Rhizobium sp. SSA_523: one gene and its partner. Each later gene encodes a partner of the first gene's protein in a complex. Links are inferred from orthologs where the notes say so. Each region holds a gene or a part of one and is shown in the gene's direction. Other genes may lie near its edges. The genes, in order: dnaN and QTJ18_RS22235.

What was found.
Region 2: the proteins of dnaN (region 1) and QTJ18_RS22235 are in contact, whole or in part, in a cryo-EM structure (PDB 8GIZ), measured with the Escherichia coli proteins. The link is inferred for Rhizobium sp. SSA_523 from one-to-one orthologs.

What each region holds. Positions count from the first base shown.
Region 1 is NZ_CP129382.1:3,150,415-3,157,401, reverse strand. What follows is about bases 1,541-4,486. They hold dnaN (DNA polymerase III subunit beta), read left to right. Parts: upstream 1,541-2,427; coding sequence 2,428-3,546; downstream 3,547-4,486. Other genes in these bases: QTJ18_RS23245 (histidine phosphatase family protein), read left to right, coding at 4,279-4,486; pmtA (phospholipid N-methyltransferase PmtA), read left to right, coding at 3,669-4,262; rsmI (16S rRNA (cytidine(1402)-2'-O)-methyltransferase), read right to left, coding at 1,541-2,076. Outside these bases: sn-glycerol-3-phosphate ABC transporter substrate-binding protein UgpB, read right to left, coding at 1-706; QTJ18_RS23265 (YraN family protein), read right to left, coding at 810-1,178; more of rsmI, read right to left, coding at 1,168-1,540; more of QTJ18_RS23245, read left to right, coding at 4,487-4,881; pyrF (orotidine-5'-phosphate decarboxylase), read left to right, coding at 4,902-5,594; QTJ18_RS23235 (DUF1330 domain-containing protein), read left to right, coding at 5,634-5,921; QTJ18_RS23230 (complex I NDUFA9 subunit family protein), read left to right, coding at 6,110-6,987. UniProt on the Escherichia coli protein: Confers DNA tethering and processivity to DNA polymerases and other proteins. Acts as a clamp, forming a ring around DNA (a reaction catalyzed by the clamp-loading complex) which diffuses in an ATP-independent manner freely and bidirectionally along dsDNA.
Region 2 is NZ_CP129382.1:2,943,346-2,950,368, forward strand. What follows is about bases 2,199-5,180. They hold QTJ18_RS22235 (DNA polymerase III subunit gamma/tau), read left to right. Parts: upstream 2,199-2,711; coding sequence 2,712-4,649; downstream 4,650-5,180. Other genes in these bases: QTJ18_RS22225 (HIT family protein), read right to left, coding at 2,199-2,445; QTJ18_RS22240 (YbaB/EbfC family nucleoid-associated protein), read left to right, coding at 4,672-4,995; QTJ18_RS22245 (MOSC domain-containing protein), read right to left, coding at 5,044-5,180. In the rest of the region: QTJ18_RS22210 (YdcF family protein), read right to left, coding at 1-202; QTJ18_RS22215 (YoaK family protein), read right to left, coding at 206-946; nudC (NAD(+) diphosphatase), read right to left, coding at 1,058-2,038; more of QTJ18_RS22225, read right to left, coding at 2,035-2,198; more of QTJ18_RS22245, read right to left, coding at 5,181-5,655; recombination mediator RecR, read left to right, coding at 5,714-6,319; QTJ18_RS22255 (lytic murein transglycosylase), read left to right, coding at 6,403-7,023. UniProt on the Escherichia coli protein: Part of the beta sliding clamp loading complex, which hydrolyzes ATP to load the beta clamp onto primed DNA to form the DNA replication pre-initiation complex.

The sequences.
Region 1 (6,987 bases):
GATTGCCCCAGTGCTTGACCTGAACCTTGCCATTGAAGGTGAATTCGGTCTTCAGACCGCCAAAGCCATTGTCCAGCGTGCCGAAGGGCTGGTCGTGCAGAGCCGACAGGTTCTCGGTCTGCACCCAGGTGATCCAGGCCGAGGTAAAGCCGCACTTGGCCGCACCCGAGGATACGATCTTCTTCGAGAACTGCTCGACCTCTTCCCAGGTCTTCGGCGAGACTTCCGGATCAAGGCCGGCCTTCTTGAACACGTCCTTGTTATAATAGAGGATAGGCGTGGACGAATTGAACGGCAGCGACAGGATATTGCCTTCCGTATCGGAATAATAGCCGACGACCGGCGCCAGATAGGCGCTCTTGTCGAAGCTCTCGCCCTGATCGGCCATCAGCTTGTAGACCGGATAGACGGCGCCCTTGGCAGCCATCATCGTGCCGGTGCCGACTTCGAAAACCTGCACGATGGCCGGCTGCTGATTGGCGCGGAAGGCCGCGATCGCCGCCGTCAGGGTTTCCGGATAGGAACCCTTATAGACCGGCACGACCTTATAATCGGCCTGGCTTTCATTGAACTTCGCTGCGATTTCCTCAAGCTTCTTGCCCAGTTCACCGCCCATGGCATGCCACCAGGTGACTTCGGTGGCGGCAAGCGAGGTGGTCGCCGACAGCGCGAGTGCGGCTGCGGCGAAAGTTAGCTTCTTCAACATGGGTATCTCCCTCTTCTCCGGTAGGTCGGATGCGGCTGCTTAGCGTTCTTTTATGACAGCACTAATACAGTTAAGCCTCACATTGCACAGCTTTGCAACACTTTCAGAAAGCGTCCACAAAATGCCGGGGCAGCGTCCATTGCTGCATTGCAATAATATCGAAGCGCAGAGATAGAAGATGAGCGTCGCGCTGTTGCATAAGCCACCGGTTTCCTGCGGCGCGAATGCGCTGTTGCGTTGCAAGACCAACGGCATCCACCGCCTCCCCGGAAGATCTGCGGAGTTTGACTTCGACAAAGGCGACGAGACTGCCTTTTCGGGCAATAATGTCGATTTCTCCCACCGGAGTGCGGTAGCGCAGGGCAATGATTCGATAGCCCTTCAGGCGAAGAAACAGCGCGGCGAATAGTTCGGCGTGGCGCCCATCGCGCTCGGCCTTGCGACGGCGGAGCCCTTGCCTGTCAGACCGCATCGCCATCCTTCAGTTCGACCAGCCGCTGGTAGAGATCGCGGCGCGACAGGCCGGTCAGCCTTGCCGCCTCGGCGGCAGCCTTGGTTGCCGGCATGGATTGCGACAGTTCCTTGAGCAGAATATCCACATCGACGGCCGCAGGGACATCGTCATAATCCGGCGGGCCGATGACCAGCACGACCTCGCCCTTGACCGTGGCATCCTGATACTGCTGCGCCAGATCGCCGAGCGACCCGCGGCGGAACTCCTCGAAGGTCTTGGTGAGCTCGCGGCAGACACAGGCGGATCGCGTCGGTCCCAGCACGTCAGCAGCAATGACAAGCGTATCGCCGAGGCGATGGGGCGATTCGAAGAAGATCAGGGTCGACGGGATCTTGGAGAGCTCCGCCAGCCGGTCCCGCCGTCCCTTTTCCTTGACCGGCAGGAAGCCGGCAAACAGGAAGGCATCGGAGGGAAGGCCGGAACCGACCAGCGCCGCCAGCGGCGCGGAGGGCCCGGGAATGGGAACAACCTTGTAGCCGGCCTCCAAAGCGAGCTGTCCAAGCCGGTAGCCCGGATCGGAGACAAGCGGCGTTCCGGCATCCGAGACCAGCGCGACCGATTGCCCCCGATCCAGCGCCGCGATGAGCCGCGGCCCGGCCTCGTCGGCATTATGTTCGTGATAGGCATAGGGACGCGTAACGATGCCATAGCGATCCAGCAGCACCCGCGTCACCCGCGTATCTTCGCAGGCGAGCACATCGGCCCCCGCAAGGGTCTCGAGCGCGCGCAGGGTAATATCGCCCAGATTGCCGATCGGCGTCGCCACCAGATAGAGCGCCGGCTCCAGAGGCCGGGCGGCAATGCTCGTCTGCCCGAGGCGATAGCTGCGCTGCGTCGGCGTTTCCTTGTCTGTCACGTGCTTGTCCGGCCTTTCCTTGCAAACCGATGTCTTTATGGGGGAGCGCAGCCGGCAGGGCAAGGCATGCGTCAGCAAGACAAGGGCAGACGGTGAGAGGGGCGGATGACCGGCTTGCGCGAGTGATCCGCCGCAACCAGCCGCATCCACATCACGCAGTCTGTCCCGGTCCGCTCGGGAATTCCTGTGAGAAGGCCGGCGCGCAGCGTCGAAAATAGCCGGCCGAGGAGCCCCACCCCTTGCATTTTTAATGCAAACTCTGCCATTTTGCCGATCCACATCGTCCGGCCAGCGGCGGACGAACATCATGTTCGGCCCGATGGGCCGGTACGGTCGAAAGCGGTAGCGTCCATGCGTATTACTCTTGAGCGGTCCAATCTTCTGAAATCGCTGAACCATGTTCATCGTGTCGTGGAACGTCGCAACACGATCCCCATCCTGTCCAACGTGCTGCTGCGCGCCTCCGGCAGCGAGCTTGCCTTGAAGGCGACGGACCTGGATCTCGAGATCACGGAGGAACTGCCGGCCATGGTCGAGCAGGCGGGCGCAACCACCGTTCCCGCTCATCTTCTGTATGAAATCGTGCGCAAGCTGCCGGACGGGGCCGAGGTTCGCCTGGCCACCAACCAGGATGGCGGCAGCATGGTGGTGCAGTCGGGCCGGTCGAAGTTTTCGCTGCAATGCCTGCCCGAGACAGATTTTCCCGACCTGACGGCCGGCACTTTCAGCCACACCTTCAAGATGAAGGCGACGGACCTGAAAATGCTGATCGACCGCACGCAGTTCGCGATTTCGACGGAAGAGACGCGCTACTACCTGAACGGGATCTTCTTCCACACGATCGAGGCCAATGGCGAATTGAAGCTGCGCGCGGTGGCAACCGATGGTCACCGCCTGGCCCGCGCCGATATCGTTGCGCCCTCCGGTTCGGAGGGCATGCCGGGCATCATCATTCCGCGCAAGACGGTCGGGGAATTGCAGAAACTCGTGGACGATCCGGAGGCTCTCGTCACCGTCGAAGTGTCGGATGCCAAGATCCGCCTTTCGATCGGGGCCATCGTGATGACCTCCAAGCTGATCGACGGGACCTTCCCGGATTACCAGCGCGTCATTCCCACCGGCAATGACAAGGAAATGCGGGTCGACTGCCAGAGCTTCACCCGCGCCGTGGATCGCGTGTCGACGATTTCCTCCGAGCGCGGCCGGGCCGTCAAGCTGGCGTTGAGCGACGGCCAATTGCTGCTGACGGTCAATAATCCGGATTCCGGCAGCGCGACGGAGGAAGTGGCGGTCGGCTACGAGAGCGACGCGATGGAGATCGGCTTCAACGCGAAATATCTGCTCGACATCACCGCCCAGCTCTCCGGCGAGGATGCCATTTTCATGCTGGCCGATGCCGGATCCCCCACTCTGGTGCGCGATACGGCAGGCGACGACGCCCTGTATGTGCTGATGCCGATGCGGGTATAATGTCGATGAGGGGACGGTCTCGGCCGTCCCTTTTTTTGTCGCCCTCCTCGATTGCGACATTTTTTCTTGCTTTTGCGTCACCAGTGGCCACTTAACCCAAACAGATTTGCCGGGAGATCAGGATGGAGTTGCGTTTCAAGGAGCGGCTGGGCCGCAAGTTCGACGAGGAAATCCGTTTCTTCAAGGGCTGGATAGACGGTCCGAAGCGCGTCGGCGCCATCCTGCCAACCTCGGCGATCACGGCCAAACGCATGGCCAGCGTCATTCAGCCGGCCTCAGGCCTTCCGGTCCTGGAACTCGGCCCCGGCACCGGCATCATCACCAAGGCCATTCTCGAGCGAGGCGTCGCGCCGGAGAAACTGGTCTCGATCGAATTCTCAACCGATTTCTACCTGCACCTCACCCGCAATTTTTCCGGCGTCAACTTCATCAATGGTGATGCCTTCGATCTGGAAAACACCCTGGGAAGCTTCAAGGATGCGCGCTTCGACGCGGTCATCTCGGCCATACCGATGCTGAGCTTCCCGATGGAGCGCCGCATCGCGCTGCTGGAAGACCTGCTGGACCGCATGCCGCACGGCCGGCCGGTCATCCAGATCACCTATGGCCCGGCCTCGCCCATCGTCGCGCGCCCGGACCGCTATCGCATCAAGCATTTCGACTTCGTGGTGCGAAACATTCCGCCGGCACAGCTGTGGACCTATACCCGTCCCTGATCGAGACCCTCGGCCAATGTTCGCCCTTTACATCACGCATCCGCAGGTGAAGATCGACCCGAAGGTTCCGGTGCCGGACTGGGGGCTTTCGGAGACGGGTGCGGAGCGGGCGAGGACGGCGTCCCGCCTCTCCTGGGCGTCACGGCTCCAGCGCATCCTCTCCAGCCAGGAGCGCAAGGCGATCGAAACCGCCGACATCCTGGCGCGGGCCGCCGGCTGCAGCGTCGAGACGGAGGCTGCCATGCATGAGAATGATCGCTCGGCGACCGGCTTTCTGCCGCCTCCGGACTTCGAGGCGGCCGCGGACTGGTTTTTCGCCCATCCTCAGCAGAGCTTCAAGGGCTGGGAAACGGCGCAGGATGCGCAACACCGTATTGTCGACGCCGTCTCCCGCGTGCTGCAGAGCCACGACTGCAGCAGGCCGATTGCCTTTGTCGGCCATGGCGGCGTCGGCACGCTGCTGAAATGCCACATAAGCGGCAACCCGATCGCCCGCGATCGTGACCAGCCGGCCGGCGGCGGCAACCTTTTCGCCTTCACGCTTTCCAACCGGCTTGCCGATTGCCGTCTCACATGCGACTGGACGCCGATGGATGCCTGGCAAGGAGAGATGGCGTGAGAAATGGCGCGAGACATGGCATGACAGCACGCGACCGCCTGATCGTTGGGCTTGACCTTCCCACGATCGGCGAGGCGGAAGCCGTGGTACGCATGCTCGGCGACGAAGTGAATTTCTACAAGATCGGCTACCAGCTGGCCTTCGCCGGCGGCCTGGAATTCGCCCGCAATCTCGTGGCGGATGGCAGGCAGGTCTTTCTCGACATGAAGCTGCTCGACATCGACAATACGGTTGCCAAGGGCGTCGAGAACATCGTCAAGATGGGCGTGACCATGCTCACGCTGCATGCCTATCCGAAGGCCATGCGGGCGGCGGTCGAGGCGGCAAAGGGATCGGACCTTTGCCTGCTGGGCGTGACAGTGCTGACATCGATGGACGACGCCGATCTGCGCGATGCCGGCTATGAATACGATCCGCATACGCTGGTGTTGACGCGTGCCGAACAGGCGCGCGCAGCCGGCATGGGCGGCATTGTCTGCTCGGCGGAAGAATCGCAGGCGGTGCGCAGGATCATCGGTCCGGACATGGCCCTCGTTACGCCGGGCATCCGGCCGAAGGGCGCCGATGCCGGGGATCAGAAGCGTGTCGTCACGCCCTTTGATGCGATCAGAGCGGGCTCGAGCCATCTGGTGGTCGCGCGGCCGATCGTGAAGGCCGACGACCCGCTGTTTGCTGCACGCGCCATCCTGTCGGAAATGAACGAGGCACTCTGACGCCTCCCGCCGGAGGCAAGGACGAACGAGGAGAAGACAATGCCGAAGGGATACTGGATCGCCCGCGTCGATGTGCGGGATGCGGAACGCTACAAGGATTATGTGGCGACGGCCAAACCGGCCTTCGAGCGGTTCGGCGCGAAGTTCCTGGCCCGCGGCGGACCCGTCACGAGGCTTGAGGGCATGTCGCGGGCGCGCAATGTCGTGATCGAATTTCCGTCGGTCCAGCACGCTATCGATTGCTATCACTCGCCAGAATACCAGCAAGCCGCCAAGATCCGCCAGGAGGTGGCCGAGGCGGAAATGCTGGTGGTTGAAGGCGTCTGATCGAGCAGGCCATAGGCGGCAGGAGGATGCGACCGCTGCAGCGGCGCTTGCCGGCCCCGGTTGCGTCTTTCCCTCGGCCGGGGCGCACAAGCCCGTGCGTCCTTTTGGAACGGCGCTTGGCACTTCACCTTGGCCGCGCTTTGGGCTAGAGAAAACCAAACCATCTTCTGGCTTTCGGAGCATTCCCCATGACCATGTCCAATCTTCCGCCGCTCGTCACCGTGTTCGGGGGTTCGGGTTTCGTTGGCAGGCATGTTGTCAGGGCGCTTGCCAAGCGCGGCTACCGCATCCGCGTCGCCGTCCGCCGTCCCGATCTTGCCGGCTTCCTTCGTCCGCTCGGCTATGTCGGCCAGATCCAGCTGGTTCAGGCCAATCTGCGCTATCGCGCCTCGATCGACCAGGCGGTGGCCGGATCCAGCCATGTCGTCAACTGTGTTGGCATCCTGTTCGAAAGCGGCAAGAATTCGTTCAATGCCGTGCAGGAATTCGGTGCCAAGGCCGTGGCTGAGGCCGCCCGCAATGCCGGAGCGCGGCTGACGCATGTTTCGGCCATCGGTGCCGATACCGCATCCGAGTCCTCCTATGCCCGTTCCAAGGGCCGCGCCGAAGCCGCGATCCTTCAGACGGTGCCGGATGCGGTTATCATGCGGCCGTCGATCATCTTCGGCCAGGAGGACAATTTCTTCAACAAATTCGCCGATATGGCGCGGACCATGCCGTTCCTGCCGCTGATCGGTGGTGGAGAGACCCGCTTTCAGCCGGTCTTCGTCGAAGATGTGGCGGAAGCCATTGCCCGTTCCGTGGATGGCGCCGTAGCAGGCGGCAAAATCTACGAGCTGGGCGGGCCGGAAGTCATGACCTTCAAGCAGTGTCTGGAAGAAGTGCTGCGTGTGACGGTGCGCAAGCGCGGCTTCGTCTCGATCCCGTTCGGCGTGGCATCCATGCTCGGCAAGATCGCCTCCCTGGTGCCGCTGATCGAGCCGCCGCTGACGGCAGACCAGGTGACCCTTCTCAAGCGCGACAACATCGTTTCTGCCGAAGCCGAGGCCGAGGGCCGCACCCTGGC
Region 2 (7,023 bases), 210 kb from region 1 along the record:
TGCGATCCTCCAGCGCCTGAAGCAGGAGATTGCCGCTCGTCGTGTACAAAGTCATGAACAGGATGAGGGCGGAGAGAAAGGCCAAGCCGCCCGCCAGACGGCGCAGTTTGAGGGCAAGCGCAAGCAGCGCAAGAGCGACGGCGAGAAAGGCGAGGGACAAAGGCTGCACCAACAGCCAGGCGATTTTCGAGATGTAAAACAAGATCTATCCCTGCCGGGCGCTGTTGAGGCTGCGCTGGCCCTGGCGATGTTGACCATGACTGCGCTGGTTGAAACGGCGATGGAGCGCTCTGCGGATGCGAAGCGAGACCAGGGCGATCGCCAGGGCAAGACCGGCAGCCACGAAGAGAGCCTTATCGGCAAGGATGATGCCCAGTGCAGCACCGGTTATGGCTCCCGAGATCATGCCGAGCCAGGGAATGGCCTGGATGCTCCAGTCGAGGCTTCGCTCGCCCATCAGGTAACGCCCCATGCCGCGGCCAAGCCGTGACAATGCGCCGGTGACATAAGTCAATCCGATCGGCAGGCCCTCTATATGTTCAACGGTGGCATTCACCATGCCCATCGACAGCACGACGCAATAGAAGCGAAGAAGGCGAAGCTGCTCGTCCTGCATCAGGGCGGCGAGAGCGAGGAGAAGCGCGACACAGCCAAGGACGCCGAAGATCCGGCGCGGAACGAGGTAGGCGGTGACGATGCCGAGCGCATTGCCAAGGACGAACACCGCGACGGCGCCAAGCAGGACGATGCCATGATGCCATTCGCCATCAGCAATCGATATCGCGGCCCTCGTCGTGTTTCCCGTCATGAAGGAGACGAAATCGCCGGAGAGGCGCAGGCCGATCGCATCGGTCAGGCCTGCAACGAAGGAAATGGCTGCGACCAGGGCAAGCCCCGTCCACGTCCTCTGGCTGCGGATCATGCGCCGGCGTCTCTCGCGCGTCATTCCAACCCCCTGCTGCCTTTCACTGTGTTTGCCTCGACCGCCGGGCGATCACCCGCGGAACGCCGGCCCCGGAATTTCGTTCTGAAAAACGCCGCCTAGAGAAAGCTCCGCCTATCCCGCCTCGGCCGCGGGGCGCGGCCAGTCAACCCAGTCACGCATCAGCCGGTGGGCTATGGCGCCGGGCGGCGGCGCAAAGGGGCCTTCGCCTGTCGTGTCCGCGTCCAGAATGGCGATCATTTCGGCGCGGGAGAACCAGCGGCAATCCGCAAGCTCCTGCTCATCGCGGCGTATTTCGCTCGACAAGGCCTCGGCGAAGCAGCCGATCATCAAGGAATGCGGCATGGGCCAGGGCTGCGACGCATGATAGCGCACGCGGCCGATCTCGATCCCGGACTCCTCCAGCGTTTCGCGGCGCACCGCATCCTCGATCGTTTCGCCTGGTTCGACGAAACCCGCCAGCGTCGAATACATGCCGGGAGCGAAGTGGTGGCCGCGGCCCAGCAGGACGCGGTCCTGCTCCACATCGACGGTGAGCATGATGACGACCGGGTCGGTCCGCGGAAACATCATGTGACCGCATTGCGGGCATTGGCGCTTGTAACCTCCGAGCCGGCTTTCGGTCTTGGTGCCGCATTTGCCGCAGAACCGATGGGCGCTGTTCCAGTGCATCAGGCTGAGGCCCTGCGCCACCTCGCCCAGCGTCTCCTCGTCCAGAAGCCCGTCGCGAAAGGCGGAGCGCGCATCGGTAATCTTGAACTGCGCCTCCAGCCTCTCGATCGGCGCGTCGAGACTGACGGCCAGGCGCGGCTCGCCATTGGGGCGATAGCCGAGCAGGATCAGGCTGTCCCTGTCGGGATGAAGGCCGGCCAGTTCGTGCCTGGCAAACAGCGCGTCGAGGACATGATCGTCATGCTTCAGCACCAGCCTGCCGCCGGCGAATGCGAACGCATGGGCACTCTCATGCGCCACGGCCTGCTCCAGGCAGTCTTCCGCGCGGTGCTCGGCATCGCGGTTCAACCGGTTTCCGGCAAAGGCCGTCAGCCGGCTGGCCTCGGGATGCGGCGCGTCAGTCTCGAACAGGGAAATGCTCATGCGTCTATCGCCTGGTTCAGCGCCTTTACAAAACTCTGCTTCGTCTCGTCGTCATAGGGCAGGGCCGTTCCGAAGCCCCAGATCGGACCGGGCCAGTTGGGATCGCCTTCATGACGTGCAACGATGTGCACATGCAGCTGCGCGACGATATTGCCGAGCGCTCCGACATTGATTTTCCTGGCTCCCGTCACCTGCTTCAGGGCGCCGGCAACCAGATTGGTTTCAAAGGTAAGCAAGGCTTGATCGAGCGGCGTCAGCTCGAACAGTTCCGTCTTCTGCGCCCGCTGCGGCACCAGCATCAGCCAGGGCCAGCGGCTGTCCTTCAGCAGACGGACCTGGCAGAGGCTGAGGATAGTGATCAGGTCCGAGTCCCGCTCCAGTCGAGCGTCCAGTTCGAATGCACTCAATGTGTCCTCCGGCGTTTTTGACTTGCTAGCAGTTTTTTGACGGCTTGGCTTGCATTTGCTGCGTGAAACGACGATATGTGCCCCGGGAGGTTGGTGGTGGACGAGCCACTCGCCAACCGGGTCAGGTCCGGAAGGAAGCAGCCCTAACGAGCCCGGCACGGGTCATCGTGCCAGCCTCCCACCTTCTAACTCTTGGATGGTCAGCTTCCGGTCCGGCCGATTGGCTGGTCAATGGCCGGTATGGCCGAGCGGGCTGGCGGGATCTGATGAGCGACACCGGGCTGACAGTGACGGGAACGAACCCAGTGGGGAGCGCGGGCGGCTATCTGGTGCTGGCGCGCAAATATCGTCCCAAGGATTTTTCGGATCTCATGGTCGGCCAGGAGCCGATGGTCCGGACCCTGACCAATGCCTTCGAGACCGGGCGCATTGCGCAAGCCTATATGCTGACCGGCGTGCGCGGGGTCGGCAAGACGACCACGGCCCGTATTCTGGCACGCGCGCTGAACTACAAGACAGACGAGATCGACCGGCCCAGCATCGACATTCGTGTGCCCGGCGAACATTGCCAGGCGATCATGGAAGGCCGCCATGTCGACGTGATCGAGATGGATGCCGCCTCGCATACCGGCATCGACGACATCCGCGAAATCATCGAGCAGGTTCGCTATCGGCCGGTCTCGGCGCGCTACAAGGTCTATATCATCGACGAGGTGCACATGCTGTCGACGCAGGCTTTCAACGGCCTGCTGAAGACACTGGAAGAGCCGCCCGAGCATGTAAAATTCATTTTCGCCACCACGGAAATCCGCAAGGTTCCCATCACGGTTCTGTCGCGCTGCCAGCGCTTCGATCTGCGCCGCATCAGCGCGGCGGATCTTGTCGGCCTGTTTGCAACCCTTCTCGGTCGTGAATCTATTTCCTTCGAGCCGGAGGCGCTGTCGATGATCGCCCGCGCCGCGGAAGGCTCGGCCCGCGATGGTCTCTCCCTTCTCGATCAGGCGATCGCCCATGGCGGCGGCTCCGTCCAGGCGGAAACGGTCCGCTCCATGCTCGGCCTTGCCGATCGCGCGCGGATCGTCGATCTCTTCGGCCATGTCGTCAGAGGCGATGTGCAGGCGGCCCTGCGTGAGTTTTCGCAACAATATGATGCCGGAGCCAATCCCGTCGTCGTCTTGACCGATCTTGCGGAATTCACTCATCTGGTGACGCGGATAAAATATATTCCCGAGGCCTCCGACGATCCCTCGCTGAGCGAAGTGGAGCGGGTGCAGGGGGCGGAGTTTGCCGGCAAGGTCGCCGTGACCACGCTGTCCCGCCTGTGGCAGATGCTGCTGAAAGGCATTCCGGAGGCGGAAAATTCCTCGCGTCCGGCGGGCGCTGCGGAAATGGTATTGATCCGTCTTGCCCATGCCGCCCATCTTCCCTCGCCGGAAGATGCAGCGCGCCGGGTGGCCGAACTGATGGCTGGCGGCGCAGAGGGCGTATCCGGCACATCGTCTTCCGCCAATGGCGGGGCAAGAGGCGCTCTTTCCGGTCCTTCTGCTGCTCGCTCGTCCAATCCCGCAGCCGCGCCATCCCCCGGTTTGGAAGGGCGCGCGTCCGATCCCGCTCCCGCGCAGCGCATGGGTGCTGCCTCGGGCGGGCCAACGGTCATGCTGGCGGCCGTTCCTTCGGCGCCGCAGCCGATGGCCATGGGGCATGCCGAGACAAGCCCCGCGCGCCAGCCGGCTGCAGCCGCCGCGCCGAAGGCCGCGATCACATCCCTCTCAGACATTGCCGATCTCTGCACGAAGCACAGGGATCCCAAATTGCGGGCGCTGCTGCGCAATTTCGTGCGGCTGGTAAAGCTGGAGCCGGGCCGCCTCGAGATCAACCTTCCGCCGGATGCGCCGAAAAGCATAGTCGGCGATCTGCAGCGCCGGCTGGAGGAATGGACCGAGATCCGCTGGATGGTCATTCTCAGCCGCGACAAAGGCGAGCGGACCCTTGCGGAGGTGGAAAATCAGGCGCGCGAGGCGCGGCTGATCGATGCCAAGGCCGATCCGGACGTCGCCGCCATTCTCAGCCATTTTCCAGGCGCCCGGGTGACGGATGTCAGGATCAAGGTGAGCGAAGAGGACGACAGCGAAGCGCTGGCGCCGCCAACGACGATCGAAACGGATGAGGGCGATATCCTGCCCGGCGACGACATCGATTTATGACGGATAACAAGGGAGCGATCCGATGCGCGACATCATGGGCATGATGGGCAAGGTCAAGGAAATGCAGGCCAAGATGGAACAGATGCAGGCAGAAATTGCCGCTCTGGACGTCGAGGGAACGTCGGGAGGCGGGCTTGTCACGGTGCGCATGAGCGGCAAGGGCGAAATGCTGGGCCTGAAGATCGATCCATCCCTCTTCAAGGAAGACGAGGTGGAAATCCTCGAAGATCTGGTGATCGCCGCGCACAAGGATGCCAAGGACAAGGCTGAATCGATCGCCGCCGAGAAAACCCGCGAACTGACCGCCGGCCTGCCGATTCCGCCCGGGATGAAGCTGCCATTCTGATCGACGCGCGGCCGCAGAGCCGCAGCTTGCGACCACCCAAGCCGGACGTCACGTCTTGAGCGCCTGCCGCAGCCTTTCGCTGATCGGCAGGCCAATAAGTCGGGCGCGATCCTCGTCGGACAGTTTGCGAGGGGTCAGCGCAAGCAGGTCCGGCATGCTGATCGACGCATCCGGATAGGCTTCGTGATGCACGGGCTCTCCGGCGCCAATCAGGCCCTGGCTCAGCACACGGCAGTAGAAGCCCGGCCGGGCAACGGCCATGAACCGTTTGGCAAAACCACCATCACCCATCCGGGCGGCCAGCGTGGCGCAGGGGATGCGCGTCGAGGTGACCTCGAGCAGAATCGTCCCCGTTTCAAACCGGTCACCCACGCGGATATTGCGGCTGTCGACCCCTTCGATGATGAGGTTCTCGCCAAACAGGCCGGGCTCCGGCCGCCTGCCGAGTTCGTCTGTCCAGCCGTCTATATCCACCGATCCCATGCCGTAAACGGCCTGGTCCGGCCCGCCGTGATGCTTGCGGTTGCAGACCGAATCACCCAGCAGGCCGTGCTGATCGAGCAGGACAGGACCCGTCATCGACGCCTTGAAAATCCCTGTTCTGTAGCTTTTGCCCGGCAGTCTTTGCGCGGTGCCGATGCAGATGGCGCTGACTTTCATCTGAGGAAGCCTCACTTGTGTGATTCCGTTCGTCCTGCTTATCGTCTAAAAGCGTCGCATGGCAAAACGCGTCACCGGTCCTGAAATCGAAAAACTCATCCAGCTGCTCGCCAAGGTGCCGGGGCTTGGCCCCCGCTCGGCCCGGCGCGCTGCGCTGCATCTGATCAAGAAGCGCGAACAGCTCATGGGACCCCTGTCCCTGGCGCTCGGCGAGGCCTATGACAAGGTCAAGGTGTGCTCGCGCTGCGGCAATGTCGATACGCGCGACCCCTGCACCGTCTGTACCGACGAGCGGCGGGACCAGTCCGTCATCATCGTCGTGGAGGATGTCTCCGACCTGTGGGCGCTCGAGCGGGCCGGCGCGATGAATGCCGCCTATCACGTTCTCGGCGGAACGCTCTCGCCGCTGGACGGCATCGGCCCGGACGACCTCAACATCAAGAGCCTGATCGATCGCGCCAGCGAAGGCGGCGTGCGGGAGATCATCCTTGCCGTCAACGCGACTGTCGAGGGACAGGCCACCGCCCATTACATTACCGATCGCCTGGGCGACCTGCCGGTCAAGATCACCCGCCTCGCGCATGGCGTACCCGTCGGCGGCGAACTTGATTACCTCGACGAAGGCACGCTGACTGCGGCGCTGCGCGCCCGCACCGCGATATAAGGGTGACTGGAGGAGGCAATACAATGACACCGTTTCTGCGACACGCATTGAGCCGAGGCCGCAAAATCAGCCTTGCACTCGCGATGGCCGGCCTGAGCCTGCTGCCTGTGCCGGCCTTTGCCGCCCCCTCCAAGTCCGAAGTGGAGGCGCAATTCCGCTCCTGGATTGAGCGTGATCTTGCGCCGGAGGCGCGCAAGGCAGGTGTCTCGGACGCCGTCATCGAAAGTGCCTTCAGGGGCATCAGCCTGAACTGGACATTGCCGGATCTCGTGCCGCCCGGAACGGCCCCACCCAAGGAGCGGGACCAGAGCCAGGCGGAGTTCTCCTCGCCCGGGGCCTATTTTTCCGAGCAGCGCCTGCAGGGACTGGCTGCGACCGGCAGGACGCTTGCCAAGACGCATGCGGCGACGCTGCGGAAAATCGAGCAGACCTATGGCGTGCCCGGCGCGATCGTCGTGGCGATCTGGGGTCGCGAATCCGGCTATGGACGTGCCAAACTTCCCTATTCGGCCATCGATGTTCTGGCGACCAAGGCCTTCATGTCGACCCGCAAGGAGATGTTCCGCGCCGAGCTCATCGATGCGCTGCGCATTCTCCAGCACGGCGACGTGACGCCCGACCGGATGAAGGGGTCCTGGGCCGGCGCCCTTGGCCAGCCGCAGTTCATGCCGTCCAGCTATGTGCGCTACGCGATCGACTTCGAC